Regions from separate parts of the Acidovorax sp. FHTAMBA genome, predicted to be linked through region 1. Evidence: riboswitches for the same ligand, from Rfam matches in the RefSeq annotation. Region 1 holds a riboswitch; the other holds the start of a gene.
What was found. A riboswitch is a leader RNA that binds a small molecule or an ion and turns the genes downstream of it on or off. The one in region 1 is predicted to bind S-adenosylhomocysteine.
Positions count from the first base shown of each region.

Region 2: another riboswitch for S-adenosylhomocysteine. It lies ahead of metH (methionine synthase); the one in region 1 lies ahead of ahcY (adenosylhomocysteinase).

Region 1 covers NZ_CP152407.1:4,263,407-4,269,176, forward strand. Annotated here, with positions in the region: gene ahcY (adenosylhomocysteinase) at 1-940, opposite strand, end outside; S-adenosyl-L-homocysteine riboswitch at 1,009-1,087, opposite strand; gene AAFF19_RS19910 (hypothetical protein) at 1,276-1,509, shown strand; gene AAFF19_RS19915 (peptide chain release factor 3) at 1,646-3,331, shown strand; gene AAFF19_RS19920 (hypothetical protein) at 3,271-4,653, shown strand; gene AAFF19_RS19925 (EamA family transporter) at 4,684-5,034, shown strand; gene AAFF19_RS19930 (glycosyltransferase family 2 protein) at 5,055-5,770, shown strand, end outside.
Region 2 covers NZ_CP152407.1:469,949-475,718, forward strand. Annotated here, with positions in the region: gene AAFF19_RS02135 (zinc ribbon domain-containing protein) at 1-876, shown strand, start outside; gene AAFF19_RS02140 (PPK2 family polyphosphate kinase) at 931-1,827, opposite strand; gene AAFF19_RS02145 (LysR family transcriptional regulator) at 2,031-2,984, opposite strand; gene AAFF19_RS02150 (PACE efflux transporter) at 3,059-3,514, shown strand; S-adenosyl-L-homocysteine riboswitch at 3,573-3,672, shown strand; gene metH (methionine synthase) at 3,700-5,770, shown strand, end outside.

The sequences.
Region 1 (5,770 bases):
TGTCTGCCGCATATTCCATCGTGACGACGCGGTAGCCTTCCATCGCGGCCTGCAGGGCGTTGATGGGGTCGATCTCGGTCACCCACACCTGGGCGCTCAGGGCGCGCAGCGCCTGGGCGCTGCCCTTGCCCACGTCGCCGTACCCCGCCACCACAGCCACCTTGCCGGCAATCATCACATCGGTGGCGCGCTTGATGCCATCCACCAGCGACTCGCGGCAGCCATACAGGTTGTCGAACTTGCTCTTGGTCACCGAGTCGTTCACGTTGATGGCGCGGAACATCAGGTTGCCCTTGGCCGACATCTCCTTGAGGCGGTGCACGCCGGTGGTGGTTTCTTCGGTCACGCCGATGATCTGGGCGCTCTTGCGGCTGTACCAGGTGGCGTCCTCGGCCAGCTTGGCCTTGATGGCGGCAAACAGGATGCGCTCTTCTTCGCTGCCGGGGTTAGCGAGCACGCCGGGGTTCTTCTCGGCCTGCTTGCCCAGGTGCATCAGCAGCGTGGCATCGCCACCGTCGTCCAGAATCAGGTTGGGGCCTTCGCCTTCGGTGCCTGCGGGGCCGAAATCAAAGATGCGGTGGGTGTAGTCCCAGTAATCCACCAGGGTCTCGCCCTTGATGGCAAACACCGGCGTGCCCGCAGCAGCGATGGCTGCCGCAGCGTGGTCCTGTGTGGAGAAGATGTTGCACGAGGCCCAGCGCACCTCGGCGCCCAGCGCTTGCAGGGTTTCGATCAGCACTGCAGTCTGGATCGTCATGTGCAGCGAGCCCGTGATGCGCGCGCCCTTGAGCGACTGCTTGGGCGCGAATTCCTCGCGGATGGCCATCAGGCCGGGCATCTCGGTTTCGGCGATGCGGATTTCCTTGCGGCCCCATTCGGCCAGACCGATGTCGGCAATGATGCAGTCGGTATTGACGGGGGCGTTGACACGTGCGTTCATGGTGTGCTCCAAAGCATGTTTGAAAAGCCACTGGACGCGGGGAGACAGGTAGCGCTCACCACACGATCAGTGGATGAGCGTCGTTGCTTGATGACTCCGAGCCTCACGCCCCGCCTGTGCTGGGGACGCTGCAACGCTCCTCGGAAGCCGCGCATTTTACACGCACATGCTCAATCACGTTGCATTCCCCCTTGCAGCGTGGGCGTCCTGCCGACCGCGCAAATGCCGCGCTTCCTACAGGCTGCAAACACAAGACGCCGTGAAATCCATACCGTGCTTCCGCGTTCGCCGAACCGGACCGCCATCATCAACCCATAGAGAAAGTGACACCCATCATGAACAAGCTGATCGCTATTGGTATCGTTTCTGTCGGCCTCGCAACCCTTGCCGCCTGCGACGTGCGTAAAACCCAGGAAGGCAACGTGACGCTGCCCAAATACGAGGTGGAAAAAACCCAATCGGGCGACGTGACACTACCCAAGTACGACGTCAAGACACCGGACGTGAACGTCACCACGGAAGAAAAGGTCATCGAGGTGCCCAAGATCGAAGTCACACCTGCGAAGTAACCCCTGTGGGATGCACTGCATGCATTGATCGGGTGCATCCCGCACATTCCGCAGGCCACTCTTCCTGCAATAGGGATAATCGCGCGGTTCCCATTTTTTCCCAGCGCCGCGCACCCCCCGTGCGGCCACCGCCCGAATGTCCGCACCGTTCCTTGCCGAAACCCGGCGCCGCCGAACCTTTGCCATCATCTCCCACCCCGACGCCGGTAAGACGACGTTGACGGAAAAGCTGCTGCTGTTCTCGGGCGCGATCCAGATCGCCGGCGCCGTCAAGGGACGCAAGGCCAGCCGCCATGCCACGTCGGACTGGATGGAGATCGAAAAACAGCGTGGTATTTCGGTGGCCTCGTCGGTGATGCAGATGCTCTACCGCGAGCATGTGATCAACCTGCTCGACACCCCCGGCCACAAGGACTTCTCGGAAGACACCTACCGTGTGCTGACAGCAGTGGATTCGGCCCTGATGGTGATCGATGCCGCCAACGGGGTGGAGTCGCAGACACGCCGCCTGATCGAGGTCTGCCGTCAGCGCGACACCCCCATCATCACTTTCGTGAACAAGATGGACCGCGAAGTGCGCGACCCGCTGGACATCCTTGACGAGGTGGAGCGCGAGCTGGGCATGCCCTGCTGCCCCATCACCTGGCCCGTAGGCCAGGGCAAAAGTTTTGGCGGCATCATCAACCTGCGTACGCAGGCCATGACGGTCTTCACACCCGGCAGCGACCGCGGCCCCAAGGATTTTGAAGTGATCCCGCTGACCGAGGCGGACCGACTTCGCCAGCGGTTCGGCAAGGCGTTTGATGATGCGCTGGAGAGCATGGAGCTCGCGGTGGGTGCCTCGGCCCCGTGGAGCCACGAAGACTTTCTGGCCGGCAAACTGACACCGGTGTTCTTCGGCTCGGGCGTGAACAATTTCGGGGTCATGGAAGTGCTCGACGCCGTGGTCGACATGTCTCCACCTCCCGGGCCGCGTACCAGTACCCTGCAGGTCAACAAGCAACCCGTGGTCAAGACCATTCAGCCTGAGGACGAGGGCTTTTCCGGCGTGGTGTTCAAGGTGCAAGCCAACATGGACGCCAACCACCGCGACCGCATCGCCTTCGTGCGCGTGGCCTCGGGCAAGTACACACCCGGCATGAAACTCAAGGTGCAACGCACCGCCAAGGAACTGCGGCCCACTAGCGTGGTGACTTTCATGTCCCAGCGCCGCGAGGCTGTGGAAGAAGCCTACGCGGGCGACATCATTGGCTTTACCACGCACGGCGGCGTGCAGCTGGGCGACACCATCACGGATGGCTCCAGTCTGCAGTTCACCGGCCTGCCCTTCTTCGCGCCCGAGATGTTCATGACCGTAGTACTCAAGAACCCCCTGCGCACCAAGCAGCTGCAACAAGGCCTGGCCCAGCTGGGCGAGGAAGGCGCCATCCAGGTCTTCAAGCCCGACGCCGGCGGCAACATGCTTCTGGGTGCCGTGGGCCAGCTGCAGTTTGAAGTGGTGCAGCACCGCCTGAAGGCCGAATACGACGCCGATGTGCGGCTGGAAGGCTGCCAGTACACGGGGGCGCGGTGGATCACCGCCGACAACACCGCCGACCTGCGCGCCTTCACCGACGCGTATCCGCTGAGATTGGCGCACGATGCGGCGGACACGCTGGCATATCTTTGCACGTCACCGTATGACGTACGGCTGGCGCAGGAGCGGTTTCCGAAGATTCACTTTCATCCGCTGCGGGAGCATGCGGGGTTGGCGCTGCAGCAATGCCCACTGATCCCGCTGCTGCACCATCACGCGGCCCACGCGCCCGCCAGACATTTGTAGGGTTCTTTAGTGCTCTGACGCTCGTGTATGGAGTGTGGCTATTGGTTTTTTGGCCGGGCGTTCTGGGGCAAGATAGCTTGGCAGTCCTGCTGGAAATCGAAGCTCCTGACAAGTTCCATTCCGGCAAGACTGACTTGTGGTACGAGTTCGTCCGAATTTTGTATGCACACACCGGACATGTGGAGGTACCGATCGCGGTCTTGATGATGGCAACCGTGGCGGTTTTTTCACGCATATTGACCTGGCAATGGTGTTCAGGTTTCTACCGAACTACATTGGCGCTGATGGTGTTCATATGCGCGGCACCTCACATGATTTATTTTGCAGGCACGCTTTATCCTGACGGCATATTCGCTGTGGCCATCACCGGTTTGCTCTTTGAGCTGTGGCGTGCTCTCAAGGTGGGCCGCGTCGGGGGCGTGGGCCTAATGTTCATTGCGCTGACCTTGCCTTTCGCCGCCTTTGCGCGCCCGAACGGTTTGATCTTTCTAGTTCCCGTCGTTGTGGCAGCGTGGTGGTTTAACGGCCGGGAGCGCGCGCTTTTGTTGCTAATTACATTAGCTTCAATAGGGCTGAATCTGGCGGCAGGCTCTAGCAGATTGCCCGCTGGCTCCCATGGCGTTCTGTTTCCACTAGCGATATTCGAGACAGCCAATTTCCTGCAACCCCGTCCGATGAACCTACAGCCCCATTCGCCTCGGCTGACCCCAGAAACGATTGAGCTGCTGCAACGGAACGACATGCTGGAAAAACTCGTTAGTCACTATGATCCCGACTATTGGGATCCACTGGTATTTAAGCCCAGTGGACCTCAGGTGATGAGCTTGCCGCAACAGGATCGCAATGTAATTGTGAAACAGTTTTTCACGTATAACCTATGGCACAACCTGCCCAAATTTGCGGGAAGCAGACTCAATGTGTTTCTAGTTGCAGCGTTTGCGCAAGGTGGTCTGCCGGGTCATGGCTATGCTAGGAACGTTCTCGAACAGACGAACTCCAAATCGAAGTTCCGTGTCATGGGGTGGGTGACCGCAGAGACGCGGCTGTTCTCTTTATACGAGTTATCCGCCCGATGGCGCTGGCTTCTATGGACGCCTTTTTTCGGCATTGGACTCACAATTTGGGCAGTCACTGCAGGATGGGCAAGGCGTGACCATGCCCTGCTGATCATAAGCGTTCCTATGGTGGTGCAACTTGGGGCAATTGTGACATTCTCTATCGCTGGAGAATATCGCTACTTGCTACCCTTCTTTATCCTTCCCGTGGCGCTAGTACCAGCATTTTTGAATCCTCCGACATCGCACGCTCCACATCCACACTGAATCTCCCAGGCGGCAACGACCTTCTACTAAATGTCCCCGACTACTTTCGCTGCCACTATCGCCTGTGTCTTTGGCATATCGCTGGGCCAAGTACTCTTCAGAAAAGCGGCCCTCAGCCTGTCTGTGACGCCGAGTGCCAGTGAATGGTTGTTCAATACATGGCTGATTGCAGCTTTGGTTCTCTATGCGATCACGACAGTAGGGTGGGTCTGGGTCTTGCGGCACGCCCCCTTGTCGATGGCTTACCCTGTTATGGGTTTGGCATTCTTGATCGTCCCTTGCCTTAGTTGGTTGTTCTTGGGAGAGCCTATTCGCGTCCCGACGTTGATTGGTGGCGCACTCATACTGGCGGGGATTGCTTTAACAGCTCAAGGCCAATGACATCTCTTTTGAACTCCCGTATGAAGATCGCAGTCGCAATCCCTTGCTTTCAAGTTACTCGACATGTTCTTGACGTGATCGCAGCTATCGGGCCCGAGGTTGCCGCAATCTACGCAGTAGACGATGCGTGCCCCGACAACAGTGGTCAGTACGTTCTTGACAACCAGTGCGATCCCCGGGTGCGGGTTCTGTTTCATCCCAAAAATTTGGGTGTAGGAGGAGCAGTTGTTACAGCGTATCGGGCCGCGATGAGGGATGGTATGGATATCGTCGTCAAGATCGATGGCGATGGACAGATGCCCCCACACCTCCTACCTCTCTTTGTGCGACCGTTGGTGCGAGGGGAGGCGGACTACACGAAAGGCAACCGGTTCTTCCGCCCGGAATCGGTACGAGGCATGCCTCCACTAAGGCTGCTTGGCAACGCAACGCTCTCGTTTATGACCAAGCTAAGCTGCGGTTATTGGAACATCATGGACCCGACCAACGGCTACACAGCAGCACGCACATGTGTGCTGGCTGAACTGCCCCTGGATAAGCTTGAACCGCGTTATTTCTTCGAGACAGACATGTTGTTTCGTCTAAATACGCTACGTGCAGTTGTGCGGGACATTCCGATGGACGCGGTTTATGCTGACGAGCAATCTCATCTGCGCATAGGTAAGATTCTTCCAGAGTTTCTGCGAAAACATGCCTCGCGCCTTTGGCGCCGTTACGTATACAACTATTTGGTACG
Region 2 (5,770 bases), 960 kb from region 1:
CTGGCGTGCCTGCCCAAGTTGCTGGGCGCGGGCCTGCTCATGGTGCTGGCGGCGCTGGCCGTGCTGCTGTGCCTGGCCGTGGTGTTTTTTGTGTGCAAGATCCCGGTGCTGGGGCCGGTGCTGCTGGTGGTGGCGGTGCCGGTTGCGGTGCTGGTGGTGGCCGCCGCCCTGGTGGCCTGGTATGTCGCCACCTCCATCGCCGGGCCCGCCATCTGGGACGGCGAGCGGGTGCTGCATTCCCTGTCGATCGCCTGGCACATCACGCGCCAGTACCCGTTTGCCGCCATCGGCAAGATCGTGGGTGGCGTGCTGCTGTGTGCGGTGTTCGCCTCGATGCTGATGGGGGTGGTGTCGTTTGCCGCCTTCACGGTGGCGGGCGTGGGGGCCTCCGTCATGGGTGTGGGCATGCAGTTTCACCCGGGCATGCTGGCAGGCTACGGCATCGGCGGCCACATGGTGGGTGCAGGCATCGGCTTTTCGCTCGTGTTTGCGCTGGCCACGGCCTTTGTGTTGCTGTTGCCGCTGATGGTGGGCGTACTGACCTGGTGCGAGTTTTCTGCGCGGGTCGATCTGCACAAGCTCCGCGAAGCCACTGACGAGAAGCTCCAGGACGTGAATGCCAAGGTTCAGGAGATGAAGGACAAGGCACGCGCCCCAGCGGCCGATGCGGTCCCCGTGCCGGCAGCATCGGCCCCGGTGGTGGCGCCGGTTGCTGCACAGGCAGCAGGGTCCGTGGAGGCGGCCGCCGGGTTTGCCGCCGCAGCAGCCCCTTCAGCCCCTTTGGCCCCGGCAGTCACCCCCACCTGCCCGCAGTGCCGTGGCGCCGTGGAGCCCACAGACCGCTTCTGCGATCACTGCGGGCACAAGCTCACTTGAGCCGATCGCACCCCCGCCGTAACTCGCAGCCCCTGACGGGGTATGAGAAAAGCCTCACTCCACCGTGAAGTGCTCCAGCGCCGAATCCCCGGGGGGGTAGCGCAAGTCCAGGTTCTGCAGCACCTCGCGCAGCACCGTGGCAATCATCAGGTTGCGGTGGGTTTTGGAATTGGCGGGCACGATGGTCCAGGGCGCCCACGGGGTGTGGGTGGCGTTCAGCAGCGTGTCGTAGGCGCGGCGGTAGTCGGCCCACTGCTTGCGCACCTCGATGTCGCCCATGCTGAACTTCCAGTGTTTGGTAGGGTCGTCCAGGCGCTCCTGCAGCCGTTCGCGCTGCTCGTCAAAACCGATGTGCAGCAGGAACTTGAGCACGATGGTGCCCGTCTCGCTGAGCATGCGCTCGAAGTCGTTGATGTGCGCCAGACGCTGCTGCTGCTGCGCGGGCGTGATCCAGCCGTTGACCACGGGAACCAGCACGTCTTCATAGTGGCTGCGGTTGAACACGGTGATGTCGCCCGCCTGCGGCACCTGCTGGTGAATGCGCCAGAGGTAATCGTGGGCGCGCTCGGTCTCGGTCGGCGCCTTCCAGCCCACGGCGTGCACGCCCAGTGCGCTCATGCGGCCAAAGACGCCGCGGATGGTGCCGTCCTTGCCCGAGGTGTCGGTGCCCTGCAGCACCACCAGCAGCTTGTAGCGGCGGTCGGCGTAGAAGAGGTTCTGCAGCACATCCAGCTCCTCGGCCAGGGCTTCGACGGCGGCCTTGTCATCGGTCTTGTTGCCGCCCGAAAACGGCTTGGCAGCGGGGTCCAGCGAATCCAGCGAGAACAGCGTTGCTGCCTTGCCGGGCTCGCCCGGCAGGCGGGGCGCGCCGGGCTGGCAGCGCGCCCAGCGCTGTGCAGTGGTCTTGTCGCGGGCAGAAAAGATGGCGGCGGGCGAGGCGGTGTCTGGCACAGGGACTCCTTGAAGTGATGGCGGTGCCGCATCAGCGCACGCGGCTTGTCAGCGTACACCGCGCACCACGCGGTCGGCCAGCGGGTTTGTCGGCACAGTACGCTCACCGTTCGGGCCCGGGGCGCCTGTATTTGCTGCAAAAATAATAGCTTATGGCGCTTGCTGGATATGCGCTGGAGGCACTTTTGACCAGATTTTTTACGTCAGCCTGCCATGCCATCCGGCGTGTTCCGCCGTGCCGCGCTGTCCCGCATCAGCGCCACAAAGCGGGCCGCGCCCAGGCCCAGGGGCCGCTCCTTGGACCACACCACATCCACCCACAGCGCAGTGCCGTTGCTCAGGTTTTCAAACGGCATCTCGATCAAGCGGCCGGCCTCGATGCGCGGCTGCACCAGCGCGCGCGGCTGCCAGCCCCAGCCCAGCCCGGCTTCGATCAGGCCCAAGGCGGCCAGGTGGTTGTCGGTGCGCCAGTGGTGGCGGGCAAACACGAAACGCGGGTCGGTCTGCGCCAGGTCGCGGCTGGCCACCACGATCTGGCGCGTGGTGGTCAGGTGCTCCTCGCGCAGCATGGCGCGCTCGGGCGGCGCGCCACGCGCAATAGCCGAGGCGCGTGCGTCCTGCAGCACCGCGTGGTCGGGCGCCATCACGGCCACCAGGGTTTCGGTGCCCACTTCCTGAAAACCTTCGCGGCCGTCGATGCTGGGCCGCTCGAACACCAGCGCCAGCTGCGCGCGGCCGCTGTGCAGCAGCGCCAGTGCGTCCACCTGGGGGGCGGCCAGCACCTCGATCTGCAGCAAGGGGTGCTCCTGCGCCAGCGCCGCCAGAGGCTCTGTCCAGCGGGCGGCCAGCAGCTCGGGGGCAATGGCCAGCGTCAGCCGCTCCTCCAGCCCCTGCGTGAGTGCCAGCGCCTGGGCGTTGAGCTGCTGCAGCTGTCCCGCCAGCAGCCGGGCCTGGGGCTCCAGCGCGCGCGCCGCCGCCGTGGGCCGGGGCTCGCGGCCGCTGCGGTCAAACAGCTGCACATCCAGTTCCGCCTCCAGGTGGGCAATGGTCATGCTCACCGCCGACGGCACCCGCGACAGCGCCCGCGCTGCGGCCGAAAACGAGCCGTGGTCGAGCGCCGCCAGAAACACCTGCACGCTGTCAGAAGAGAAGGCCATGGGCGTGGGTTATCAATAAAACTGAAATAAGCTGACTTTATATATCAGCTACAGGCACATACAGTGCAGGCCTTATGGATAAGCAACCCACCCTTTTCGGCCTGCAAGGCGTCAAGCGCCGACTGATATATGTGAGCCTGTACGAGCTGATCGCCATTGCCGCTGCCACGGCCGGTCTGGCCCTGCTGAGCGGCCAGGGCGCGGGCCACTCGAGCGTGGTGGCGGTCGCAGCCTCGGTGATTGCCATCGTCTGGAACATTGTCTTCAACTGGGCGTTCGAGCGCTGGGAGGCGCGCCAGCCGGTGCGCGGACGCAGCGTGGCGCGGCGCGTGGCGCATGCCATCGGGTTCGAGGGGGGGCTGGTCTTCACGTTGGTGCCGCTGTTTGCCTGGTGGTTCGACATCACCCTGTGGCACGCGTTCGTGATGGACCTGGGCCTGATCGTGTTTTTCCTGTGCTACACCTTTGTCTTCAACTGGGTGTTCGACCACCTGTTTGGTCTGCCGGCATCGGCCCTAGGCGCCCACTGAAGTGGCCCGTGCGCCGCGCCTTTGCCGCGCAGTGATGGCAAGCCGGTAAAATCCGGCGCTGCCCAAGGAGCGTTGCAGCGGCCCCCCAACCGGGTGGCCGTCAGGCTTGGGTACCGAAAGAGCCCCCGCAGGCCCCACCGCAACGACGCTCACCTGTTCTTCTGCTGTTCCTACAGGTGAGCCTTATGTCCGCTATCCCGTTGCCCCCACCCATGAAGCTGTCCGGCCTGGAGCCTGTCTCCATCGGCGAAGGCACGCTGTTCGTCAACATCGGCGAGCGCACCAACGTCACCGGCTCCAAGGCGTTCGCGCGCATGATCCTGAACGGCCAGTACGAAGAAGCCCTGGCCGTGGCGCGCCAGCAGGTGGAAAACGGCGCGCAGGTCATCGACATCAACATGGACGAGGCCATGCTCGACAGCAAGGCCGCCATGGTGCGCTTTCTGCAGCTGATCGCCTCCGAGCCCGACATCGCGCGCGTGCCCATCATGGTCGATAGCTCCAAGTGGGAGGTGATCGAGGCCGGGCTGCGCTGCATCCAGGGCAAGGGCATCGTCAACTCGATTTCTATGAAGGAGGGCGTTGACGAGTTCAAGCGCCAGGCGCGGCTGGTCAAGCGCTACGGTGCGGCGGCCGTGGTGATGGCGTTTGACGAAAAGGGCCAGGCCGACACCTACGAGCGCAAGATCGAAATCTGCGAGCGCGCCTACCGCGTGCTGGTCGACGAGGTGGGCTTCCCGCCCGAAGACATCATCTTCGACCCCAACATCTTCGCCGTGGCCACGGGCATTGAAGAGCACAACAACTACGCCGTCGATTTCATTGAGGCCGTGCGCTGGATCAAGCAGCACCTGCCGGGCGCCAAGGTGTCGGGCGGCGTGTCGAACGTGTCTTTCTCCTTCCGTGGCAACGACCCGGTGCGCGAGGCCATCCACACCGTGTTCCTGTTCCACGCCATCAAAGCGGGCATGGACATGGGCATCGTCAACGCGGGCATGGTGGGCGTGTACGACGACCTGGAGCCCGTGCTGCGCGAGCGCGTGGAAGACGTGGTGCTCAATCGCCGGCCTGATGCCGGCGAGCGCCTGGTCGAGATCGCCGAAACCGCCAAGAGCGGCGCCAAGGACGAGAGCAAGAAGCTCGAATGGCGTGGCACGCCGGAGCACCCCAAGACCGTGGGCGAGCGCCTGTCGCACGCGCTGGTGCACGGCATCACCGACTTCATCGTCGAGGACACCGAAGAAGCCTACCGCGACATCCTGGCCAAGGGCGGGCGCCCGCTGCACGTCATCGAAGGCCCGCTGATGGATGGCATGAACGTGGTGGGCGATTTGTTTGGCGCGGGCAAGATGTTCTTGCCCCAGGTGGTGAAAAGCGCGCGCGTGATGAAGAGCGCCGTGGCGCACCTGCTGCCCTACATCGAAGAGGAAAAGCGGCAGATGGAGGCCGCCGGTGGCGACGTGAAGACCAAGGGCAAGATCATCATCGCCACGGTGAAGGGCGACGTGCACGACATCGGCAAGAACATCGTCACCGTGGTCTTGCAGTGCAACAACTTCGAGGTGGTGAACATGGGCGTGATGGTGCCCTGCCACGAGATCCTGGCCAAGGCCAAGGAAGAGGGTGCGGACATCGTCGGCCTGTCGGGCCTCATTACCCCCAGCCTCGAAGAAATGCAGTACGTAGCCGGCGAGATGCAGAAGGACGCGCATTTCCGCACCAAAAAAATCCCCCTGCTCATCGGCGGCGCCACCTGCTCGCGCGTGCACACGGCCGTCAAGATCGCCCCGCATTACGAAGGCCCCGTGGTCTACGTGCCCGACGCCTCGCGCAGCGTGAGCGTGGCGCAAAGCCTGCTGGGCGATGGTGTCGAGAGCTACGTGGCCGAGGTGAATGCCGACTACGACAAGGTGCGCACCCAGCACGCCAACAAGAAGGCCACCCCGCTGTGGCCCCTGGCCAAGATCCGCGCCAACAAGACGCCGGTGGACTGGAGCACTTACCGCCCCACCGTGCCCCGCGCACTGGGCCGCCGCGTGTTCAAGAACTTCGACCTGGCCGAGCTGGCCCGCTACATCGACTGGGGCCCGTTCTTCCAGACCTGGGACCTGGCCGGCCCGTACCCCGCCATCCTCACCGACTCTGTGGTGGGCGTGGAAGCCACGCGCGTGTTTGCCGACGGCCAGGCCATGCTCAAGAAGATCATCGAAGGCCGGTGGCTCACGGCCAGTGGCGTGATGGCGCTGCTGCCCGCCA